Regions from separate parts of the Peribacillus sp. N1 genome, predicted to be linked through region 2. Evidence: riboswitches for the same ligand, from Rfam matches in the RefSeq annotation. Region 2 holds a riboswitch; each other region holds the start of a gene.

Region 1 (3,280 bases), on a different contig from region 2:
TGAATATGTCACAGCCGCCATTAAGCCAGCAGCTCCGCCTTATGGAAGAAGAATTAGGGACTACTTTACTTGAGCGAAAAAGGAATGGTAAAAGTATGGAATTGACCGAAGCTGGGAGGGTACTTTACGAGAAGGCTAAGAATATGCTGCAATATTTCGAGGACTCCTTGCTCGAAGTGAAGGAAACGGGTGAGGGAATTAAAGGTACCCTTTCAGTAGGTTCCGTACTTGCCTATATGTCTTATTTACCTGATAAAATTAATGATTTTAAGAAAAAATATCCTTCCGTTTCCTTTAAAATATTCGCAGGAGATCCATATGAAATAAGTAATTATTTGGAGAATCAGGATATTGAACTTGCTATTGTTCATTTACCTGTCGAGATGAAGGGTCTTTCCATTTTGAACATAGGACAAGTGCCGAATGTTTTTGTTGTACCTGAGGATTGGGACAGTTTCACTTCAAAGAGTAGGGTTCATTTAAAGGATATTGAAAATATCCCATTGCTTTTAGTGCATAGGGAAAAAGGACAAGGGATTTACGAAGAAATTATCGAGGAATTTAAAAAGCGGGAAATACAGCCAAATATTTTATGCGAATGCCATGATGTAAATGTTCTGCTCTCTCTGGTTTCAGCTGGAGTTGGGGCGAGTATTGTTCCGAAATCAGCTGTTTCACCTCATATTATAAAAGGAGTGAAAGTGTTGGATATTATCGATTCTTCAATTCAATCGAATATAGCTTTGGTTTTTAGACAAGATCGTTATCTTTCCAAAACGGCAAAACATTTTATTGAGCTGTTTTGAAGAAAAGCTAGGCCTGCCTAATGCCTAGCTTTTACGTTACATTTAAAGATGAATCATTCCCACACTTCTTTTGCTACATCAACGACGAATTTCAGCTTTTCCCATTGCTGTTCTTCGGTTAGCTTGTTGCCGTGATGGGTGGAGGCGAAGCCGCATTGAGGGCTTAAGCATAATTGTTCGAGAGCAACGAAGTGCGAGGCTTCTTTAATGCGTGCCTTAACAGCTTCCTTGTCTTCGATTTCCCCATTTTTTGAAGTGACGACCCCCAGTACAACCTGTGCACCGCCATTTGGAATGTATTCCAATGGTTTGAAATCCCCTGAGCGTTGATCATCATATTCCAAGAAGAATCCATCCACTTTTTCTTTTGCCAATAAAGTTGGAGCGATACGGGCATAGCTTCCTTCAAACGCCCAAGTCGACTGATAGTTTCCGCGACATAGGTGGGTAGTGACGACAAGGTCTTCTGGTTTGCCTTCCAATGCTCCATTAATGACACGAAGTGCAAGATCAATTAACTGTTCCCTCGTATATTTTCCATCTTTGAACTGGAAATCTGGAGCTGAAAGTCTGGCAATATATACATCATCCAATTGAAGATAACGCACACCTGCTTCATAAAAGGCTTTCAAAGCATGCTGATACGCCTTGATGATATCATTTGCATAATCTTCAATATCAGGGTAGATGTCTTCATTATGAATACCTGCAGCAAATAACTGATTCGGACTGGGAATCGTTTGCTTAGCAACGGCACGACCGTTCACGATTTTGTTCAATTCAATGAAATCACTAATGAAGGGATGTTCAGGATTGAATGAAACCTTCCCGGTATTGCGAACGTTATATCTCTCTGTTTCCACACCATCGAATGTGAGACCTTTTTCAGTCACATATCCCTCGATGCCATTTAAATGTTCGAGGAAGTCAAAGTGCCACCATGTTCGTCTGAACTCGCCGTCCGTAACAGCCTCTAATCCAACTTCAATTTGTTTATCGACAATCCGTTTGATTTCTTCGGTTTCAATTTCACGAAGGCGCTCTGCTGAAAGGGTACCCTCCCTAAATTGCTTTCTGGCAATATGTAAACGTTCCGGTCTTAATAAACTTCCGACGTGATCGGCCCTGAATGGTGCTTTCGTTAATGTGATTGACATGTTGCATTCCTTCTTTCCTTTTAAAAATAAAAAACCTCTTCTTAAAAAATAAGAAGAGGTTTTGGCAACAAAGCTATATACTCTTCTTATCTTCAAGTTTTTACACTTCTGGAATTAGCACAGTACATGAATAGTCTGTTGCTGAGGCATCAAAGGGCCAGTCCCTCCACCTCTCTGGATAAGAGTTGTCTATTAAATTAACTATGACTATACAGGTAGTTTTTATAAAGGTCAAGCGCTGGAGGTTGAATATTTAGAATATACCGTTTATTACTCGGTTCCTGGCATGATCATTTTCTGTATTCGGCTTTTTATACCACTTTTTAGATCAGGTTTAGACGTGGTTTTTTAAAATAACGATTAGTAGGGAAGACTGAAAAAAACAAATAAAATAATTAAACCTACTTGATTAATGAGTATTTATGTTTTATTGTTAAATTGCATAAAGAAAAGAGAATAAAATTGGATTATCCAATTGGTCAACCAAAGGATACTGAATTGTTGTTCATTACAACATTTCTGTGTCCTTTTTTGTTCGGAAAAAATTGTGATAATACAGGCATAAGCAGTGCCTAGGAGAAGATTCATTGGAGAGTGGAAACATGAAAACAACAAATATGAAATCATGCTGTACTGTATTAAAAAGACGGAATTTTCTTTCAATTGAAACTGACCTTGATTCGATCCCGACAAACAAAAACGATTTCTATAATATGTCTTTGATACAAGCAGGTGAATTTTTACTAGGATCAAGTGATGAAGATAGTTCAAGAGAAGATGGTGAATATCCACCACGAACAGTAAAGATTGAGTCCTTTTACATGGACCGATACGCCGTAACAAATGAACAATTCTATTGTTTTATAAAGGATACCGGTTATGTAACAGATGCGGAGAAATATGGATGGTCTTTTGTTTTTAACTTGTTTGTCAACAAACGAATGGAACGGGATATGGTGGGGGCAGCCGAAAAAACACCTTGGTGGATAGCTGTTCGAAATGCTTGCTGGAAGCATCCGGAAGGGACGGATTCCTCAATCGTGAATCGCTTTCACCATCCGGTCGTCCATGTGTCATGGAATGATGCCAAAGCGTTTTGTAGATGGGCTGGAAAAAGACTTCCGACAGAAGCGGAATGGGAATATGCTGCTGCCAGTGGAGTGGTAAATCGTAAATATCCTTGGGGGGATGAGTTGCACCAAGGGGGAAAGCATCACTGTAATATTTGGCAAGGCAATTTTCCAAACGAAAATTTGGGAGAAGACGGATTTTTAGGAACGGCTCCTGTTGATACATTTGAACCGAATGATTTTGGCC
Region 2 (3,280 bases):
AGAGAAGTCCTTGGAACTCTTTTGATTTCCAGCGAATTATTTAATCAACCATTTACCGACATCAGGATTTTAGAACGCTGATTTGTGCCTGTCCGTTCGATTTGTTACACTGTAATAAATTCTAATACGGTAGGCGATAGTATGTGTGGACGTTTTACCCTTTTCACTGACATTGAAGAAATAAAAGATCGGTTTGATATTCAAGGATCGTTTGATGGGGAATACCAATTCAGCTACAATATTGCTCCCTCCCAATCCGTTCTCTCCGTCATTAATGACGGGGCAAGGAATCGACTTGGATATCTTCGGTGGGGACTCATTCCTTTCTGGGCAAAAGACGAAAAAGTGGGCTACAAAATGATCAATGCCAGAGCGGAAACCATTACTGAGAAAGCAAGCTTCAGGAATGCGTATAAGAAGAAGAGATGCTTGATAATCGCTGACTCTTTTTATGAATGGAAGAAGACACCGGAAAGAAAAATACCGATGCGAATAAAACTGAAGAATCATGCTCCATTTGGAATGGCGGGTATCTGGGAATCCTGGAAAACTCCTGAAGGCATCAGCGTCTATTCATGCTCCGTTATAACAACCGTTCCTAATGAGCTAATGACCAGCATTCATGATCGTATGCCTGTCATCCTTAAACCAGAAGATGAAAAAGAATGGTTGAGTCCAACAAATAATGATCCTGCATATCTGCAGCAGTATTTAAAGTCATTCGATTCGGAACAGATGGAAGCCTTTGAGGTATCGACTGATGTGAATTCGACCAAAAATAATTCATCTAACCTAATACAACAAATTTGCTGAGAGGTCATAAGACCTCTTTTTTATATGAATTCCATCCTGATAAATGAAAAAAACTGATTAACCGCACATGTCAAGATTTCTTTATAAATAGTAAGGAGTGCATGTAAAATACTTTAAAATTAACCCTTGCGAAAATAGACAAAATGCTGTACTGTTATATTTGCTTTTCAAAACGACTTTCGATGTCACTTTCACAAACTCAGATGGTTTCAGCAAGTTTCCAGTGTGGTACTTTTCTGGAAGGCATCGTAATATTTGATAAATTATATAATGTAATCTTCTTATCAAGAGAGACGGAGGGACTGGCCCGAAGATGTCTCGGCAGCGGACTTAAATGGAGTGCTGTGCCAAATCCAGCAGGCTGATTTTTGCCTGAAAGATAAGGAGGGTGTTTTTTATAAATTAAAAGACCTCTTCTTGTTGTTAAATAGAAGGGGTCTTCTTTATGCCGGTTTTTTTGCTATATCTCCAAGACTAGATAATCAGGTAGGTTCAAATTGGAGTTATTTGCGAAAGCTGTTAATAGAATAAGAGCTGTGACACATGTCACGGGAAAAATAAAAAGAGGTGTACATCATGAGTGCAAACAATAAAGGGAATCCATGGGCATTGATCCCATTTGTCGTATTTTTAATTTTATTTATAGGGTCCGGAATCATCACTAAAGATTTTTATTCATTTCCGGTGATTGTTGCAATTTCAATTGCTTCGGCAGCTGCATTGGCAATGAATCGGAAAGAGACATTCAATCATAAGGTTGATATCTTCTGTAAAGGTGCCGGGGACGCCAATATTATGTTAATGGTTATCATTTTCCTTTTAGCTGGTGCTTTTGCCGAAGTTGCCAATGGCATGGGAGCAGTTGAATCGACAGTGAATCTTGCCTTAGCTGTTTTTCCGCAAAATCTATTAATGGTAGGGATATTCATTATTGCTTGTTTTATTTCTTTATCCATGGGGACAAGCATGGGAACGATTGTTGCATTGGCACCTATCGGGGTCGGGATTAGTGAGCAAACAGATATTTCGCTTGCCCTATCAATGGCGGCCGTTATTGGTGGTGCGATGTTTGGGGATAACCTTTCCTTCATTTCAGATACGACAATCGCTGCAGTTCGAACTCAGGGAACGAAAATGAAGGATAAGTTTAAAGTGAATTTTTTCATCGTTTTACCTGCGGCCATCATCACATGTGCAATCCTTGGAATTTTAACAATGGGTGAACAAGCTGACATCTCCCAACATTCTTATAATTGGGTGAAGATTCTTCCATATCTTTGCGTATTGATCACTGCATTGGCAGGAGTCAATGTGTTCCTGGTCCTTTCCATCGGAATCGTATTTGCCGGAATTATCGGCTTGGCTGATGGAAGTTATAAACCGTTGGGTGTCATTCAAAAAGTTGGAGAAGGAATGGCGGGAATGTATGAAATCTCCTTCCTTGCCATTTTAATTGCAGGTATGGTAGCTGTTATCAAACATAATGGTGGCATCGATTATCTACTCCACCTAGTGACCCGAAATAGCAAATCAAAAAAAGGGGCGGAATTCAGCATTGCAGGGCTTGTTGGTTTGACAAACCTTTCAACGGCAAATAACACGATTTCGATTATCATTGCCGGGCCACTTGCCAAAAATATCGCTGAAAAGTATGGGATTGATCCGCGTAAATCAGCGAGCTTGCTTGACATATTTGCATGTTGTATCCAAGGGTTGATACCATATGGAGCACAACTGCTTGTTGCAGCAGGGGTAGCAAAGATTTCTCCGATAAGCATCTTGCAGTATTCATATTACCCAATACTAATTGGATTTTGTGGCGTCCTTGCCATCTTGATTGGTTTTCCACGGTTTCAGCCGGGAAATGATGGATCGAAGAACTAAAAGTTAAAACAAAGTTGATTGGAGCGGGTGTGCGAGACTCCTGCGGGAAAAGCGAGTCCAGGGGAGACCCCGCAGGCGCAAAGGCTCCCGGACCGCCCGCGGAAAGCGAGTGCCTGGAGGGGAAATCAACGTTCAAATTGTACAAACCCCTAAAATTTCATCGAGTTAGTCTACAGTCTGAACACCCTGAATCATTGGATACAGGGTGTTTTTTGTATGGTAAATACATAAACATAATCAAGTTTTCTCCCATTCATATAGTATCAATCATTCTTCAATTTTTCTGCTTAATTCCGGTCCAAATTAATGATGGTTGTGTGTGCGACACCTGTCATGAATAGAGGACAACACCAACTAAACCGGAAAGGATAATTACATAGGCTGGGTGCCAGCGTAATTTCATTAGGGCAAATAACGATAATCCAAAAACGATTAATAAGCTTATCGCATGCCAAGAAAAGTTCAGCGCTATCATATTATTGGAAAGTGCAAAGCTGATTGCTGCAAAGAGGATTAAACTAGTGACAATGGGTCTTAGTCCATAGAACATGGATTGAATAACTGGGTAATGATTCAATTTGCT
Region 3 (3,280 bases), on a different contig from region 2:
TCCGATATGATAGCTGTTTCAATTGGCTGTACTGAACGGACTTCCATTGTATTTTGTGCGGTTACGGCTGTTATGGCAGACATTCCAAAAACCCCATGTGCAGAAAATGTTTTTAAATCCGCTTGTATTCCAGCACCGCCTCCTGAATCAGAGCCGGCGATGGTTAATGCTGTTTTCATAAAAAAACCCCTTCATATAATTATTTTTTAGAAGTATTTTAAGTAATATGAAAGCTAAAATCGCACCTGCGAATGAACTGAGCATAAAAGCCGGTAAAAAACCAAAAAGAGCAGCTTTTTCTCCTAATAGGAGGATGGCAAGTGGATAACAGGCCATGGAACCGAGAATGCCGGTCCCGATCACTTCACCTAAACAAGCGAATTTTAAGCTTTGTGTTTTTCGATAAAGGATGGCAGCCAAAAGTGCACCGAACATGCTCCCGGGAAAGGCGAATATTGAACCGGTACCAGACATGTTTCTAATGATGGAAACTAGGAAAGCTTGTGTCACAGCATAAGCAGGCCCCAATAGAACGGCCGTGAGGACATTTGACAGATGCTGAATAGGAAAGACCTTTGCAAATCCTGCAGGGATGAAAATAAATGAACTGGTCAGTGTCGTTATAGCCGTTATCATGGCAGTCAACGTCAGTTTCTTGATAGGATTCATCATCATGTCTGCGACCTACAGCGGCCAATCCTGCTCATTTTGAACCATATCCCAGAATAAGTATTCATATCGGGAAGTAACCAAAAAGTGCTTTTCTAATCGAAGAAGTTCCTTTTCTGGCATGCCTTCCGTCAATTCTTCCAACAATGCGATCAGCCACTTGTATGCTTCCCCGAATTCAGGTGATGAATAGGACCTTATCCAATCTGCGTAGCGATTGTTTTCCAATGCTGCTCCATTTTGTTCTTTTAATAGCAAACCGATTTCATAGTAATCCCAAGCGCATGGCAGGAGACAGGCGATCAAGTCTGCCAATGTCCCATGCTGAGCTGCATTTAGCATGTAACCTGTATAGGCTAGAGTGGTGGGAGTAGGTTCTGTTTCTTCCAATTCCTTGGAACTGATCCCGAATTCGGAAGCATACTGCCGATGGATATCCATTTCCACTTGAAGGGTTTCATTTAAAATACTCGCAAACTTTGCCATGGTTTCGATGTTATGGGCTTTGATGACACCTAAAGCAAAGAGCTTGGAATAATCCATGAGATAGATATAGTCCTGCTTCATGTAATAGGCAAATTTCTTTTCAGGAAGCGTACCATTTCCAATTGCCTGGACAAAGGGATGTGAATGATTCCTTTTCCAAATCTCTTTTGCCCGTGCATGAAGTCTATCACTGAATGTTTCTGTTTTAATATTCTCCATTGTTCATCCTCCTTTAGAATGTTTCCCCTAGATAATGAAAAACCCCGTTCCTGAATACGGAACGGGGTAGATGGATATAGTCTGTAAATGGACGATATCATCCACTTCCCTCCGCCGGTATGAGCCGGTTCAGGTTCAAAGGGTCCGGAAACTATTTCCATCTCAGTCTTAAAAAAGACTCCCCTAGTGGTGTGAATTGTATGTAATTACTGACATCATATCAGAAAGACAAGAAAATGCAACCTGTATTTGAAGAGGGAGCATGTAATGTCCAGGAAAAAAGGGAGAACCAGGTAATTGACTTTTGATAATTATTAGGGTAGAATCATTTCTACATCATTTATATATCGAATTCTTATCCAGAGAGGTGGAGGGACTTGGCCCAAAGAAACCTCGGCAGCGGACCCATTTTGGGAACTGTGCTAAATCCAACAAGCATATGCTTGGAAGATAAGAAGAGCCGTACGGACACAGTCAGCCTCTTCTTGAATTAGAAGGGGCTTTTATTTTTGGGAAATAACGTTTAGTGACATAATAGAAAAGGTATATATAATTTGGTGAAAATCAAACAAGTTGATAAAGTTAGCTAACTAGAAGCAGGCTCTAGGATGACTAGGAAAGGAGCCATTTACATGGCAGAATTATTTAAGAGGATTGAACAGAGGAAGGCAAAACTCATTGAAGAGCTATTGGCCAATGGAGTATACAAAACCTCTGATGAAAGGCACCTTTATGATGCCCCATTAAAAGTGCTTGAAGATGAATATAAGATTGTTATAAATAGACCTAATAACGAGTCACCTTCTGAATGGATGACATAGTAAGCGAAGGACTATATTTTGGGCTCTTGGATAAGGGATATGATGTAAGCATTCACAGTATACACTAGTGGATGCTTTTTTGCGTTTAATAGAAAATGACATAAAATATACATAATTAAAGAATAAAGTAGGTGTTTTGTCACATTTGTCCTATAAAATAACACATTTTATTTCTGAAAAATAGTTGATTTTAACTAGTAGTTTAATTATGATGAAAGTGTAAAAAAATTGAATAAATGGGAGGTGGCATATAATGCCTTGCCGTAAAGTAACTATAGAAAGGGTAGAAGAAAAGAGACAGGAAATGATCAAATTGGCAGCAAGTTACGGCTTAACAAGTCTGCTTACTGTTCAGGCCAGTCAAGAATTGGATACGCTATTAAATGCGTTAGCAAGTAAAAGAGAGTCAGAATATTTTTCCCTCCAAAACGCATATCGGTATTTTTAAATTAGCATATTCGACCTGTATTAATTTGAAAAAGCTACTGCTCAAGGCAATAGCTCTAAAAAATTATATTAAATATCGACATGTTTACCAAGAATGATCAAATCCCGCTCAATGCCATCCAGCTCGGCAACTTGAGGTAAATGTGCCCATTCTTCAAACCCGAATTTGGAAAAAAGCTTAAGGCTAGGTATATTGTGGGCGAAAATGAAACCCAATATAGTCTTAATACCTAATTTTGGACTCAATTCAATTGCCTTTTGAATCGAAATTTGTCCGATTCCTTTTCCCCGGAAATAATCATCAATATAAATGCTGATTTCGGCAGTGGAATTATATGCCGGTCGGCCATAGAAGGATTGAAAGCTCATCCATCCAGCAGTTTTCCCTTCTATAGTAATGATATATAGCGGTCTACTTTCTGAATGATGTTCCTCAAACCATTTAACCCTCGATTGGACGGATACAGGCTCCGTATCTGCCGTGACCATTCTTGAAGCAATTGTCGAATTATATATTTCAACAATTCTAGGTAAATCAGATAGTTCTGCCTCTCTAAACTCTATGTGCTCTTCCATGATGTAATCTCCTAACTATCATTTATTCAATCTCCAGAATGAAGGGTAATCCCGTTTTTTTG

What was found. A riboswitch is a leader RNA that binds a small molecule or an ion and turns the genes downstream of it on or off. The one in region 2 is predicted to bind S-adenosylmethionine.
Region 1: another riboswitch for S-adenosylmethionine. It lies ahead of ACYP5M_RS13010 (5-methyltetrahydropteroyltriglutamate--homocysteine S-methyltransferase); the one in region 2 lies ahead of ACYP5M_RS02230 (Na+/H+ antiporter NhaC family protein).
Region 3: another riboswitch for S-adenosylmethionine. It lies ahead of ACYP5M_RS25080 (Fur-regulated basic protein FbpA); the one in region 2 lies ahead of ACYP5M_RS02230 (Na+/H+ antiporter NhaC family protein).

Annotation. Positions count from the first base shown of each region.
Region 1 is NZ_BAAHZO010000003.1:27,331-30,610, reverse strand. It holds gene ACYP5M_RS13015 (LysR family transcriptional regulator) at 1-806, shown strand, start outside; gene ACYP5M_RS13010 (5-methyltetrahydropteroyltriglutamate--homocysteine S-methyltransferase) at 860-1,963, opposite strand; SAM riboswitch class I at 2,047-2,148, opposite strand; gene ACYP5M_RS13005 (formylglycine-generating enzyme family protein) at 2,566-3,280, shown strand, end outside.
Region 2 is NZ_BAAHZO010000001.1:480,566-483,845, forward strand. It holds gene ACYP5M_RS02220 (hypothetical protein) at 1-81, shown strand, start outside; gene ACYP5M_RS02225 (SOS response-associated peptidase) at 142-813, shown strand; SAM riboswitch class I at 1,092-1,199, shown strand; gene ACYP5M_RS02230 (Na+/H+ antiporter NhaC family protein) at 1,390-2,697, shown strand; gene ACYP5M_RS02235 (chromate transporter) at 3,029-3,280, opposite strand, start outside.
Region 3 is NZ_BAAHZO010000011.1:20,271-23,550, reverse strand. It holds gene thiD (bifunctional hydroxymethylpyrimidine kinase/phosphomethylpyrimidine kinase) at 1-179, opposite strand, end outside; gene thiW (energy coupling factor transporter S component ThiW) at 148-669, opposite strand; gene tenA (thiaminase II) at 685-1,374, opposite strand; TPP riboswitch at 1,464-1,569, opposite strand; SAM riboswitch class I at 1,727-1,831, shown strand; gene ACYP5M_RS25080 (Fur-regulated basic protein FbpA) at 2,007-2,195, shown strand; gene ACYP5M_RS25075 (aspartyl-phosphate phosphatase Spo0E family protein) at 2,449-2,643, shown strand; gene ACYP5M_RS25070 (N-acetyltransferase family protein) at 2,712-3,218, opposite strand.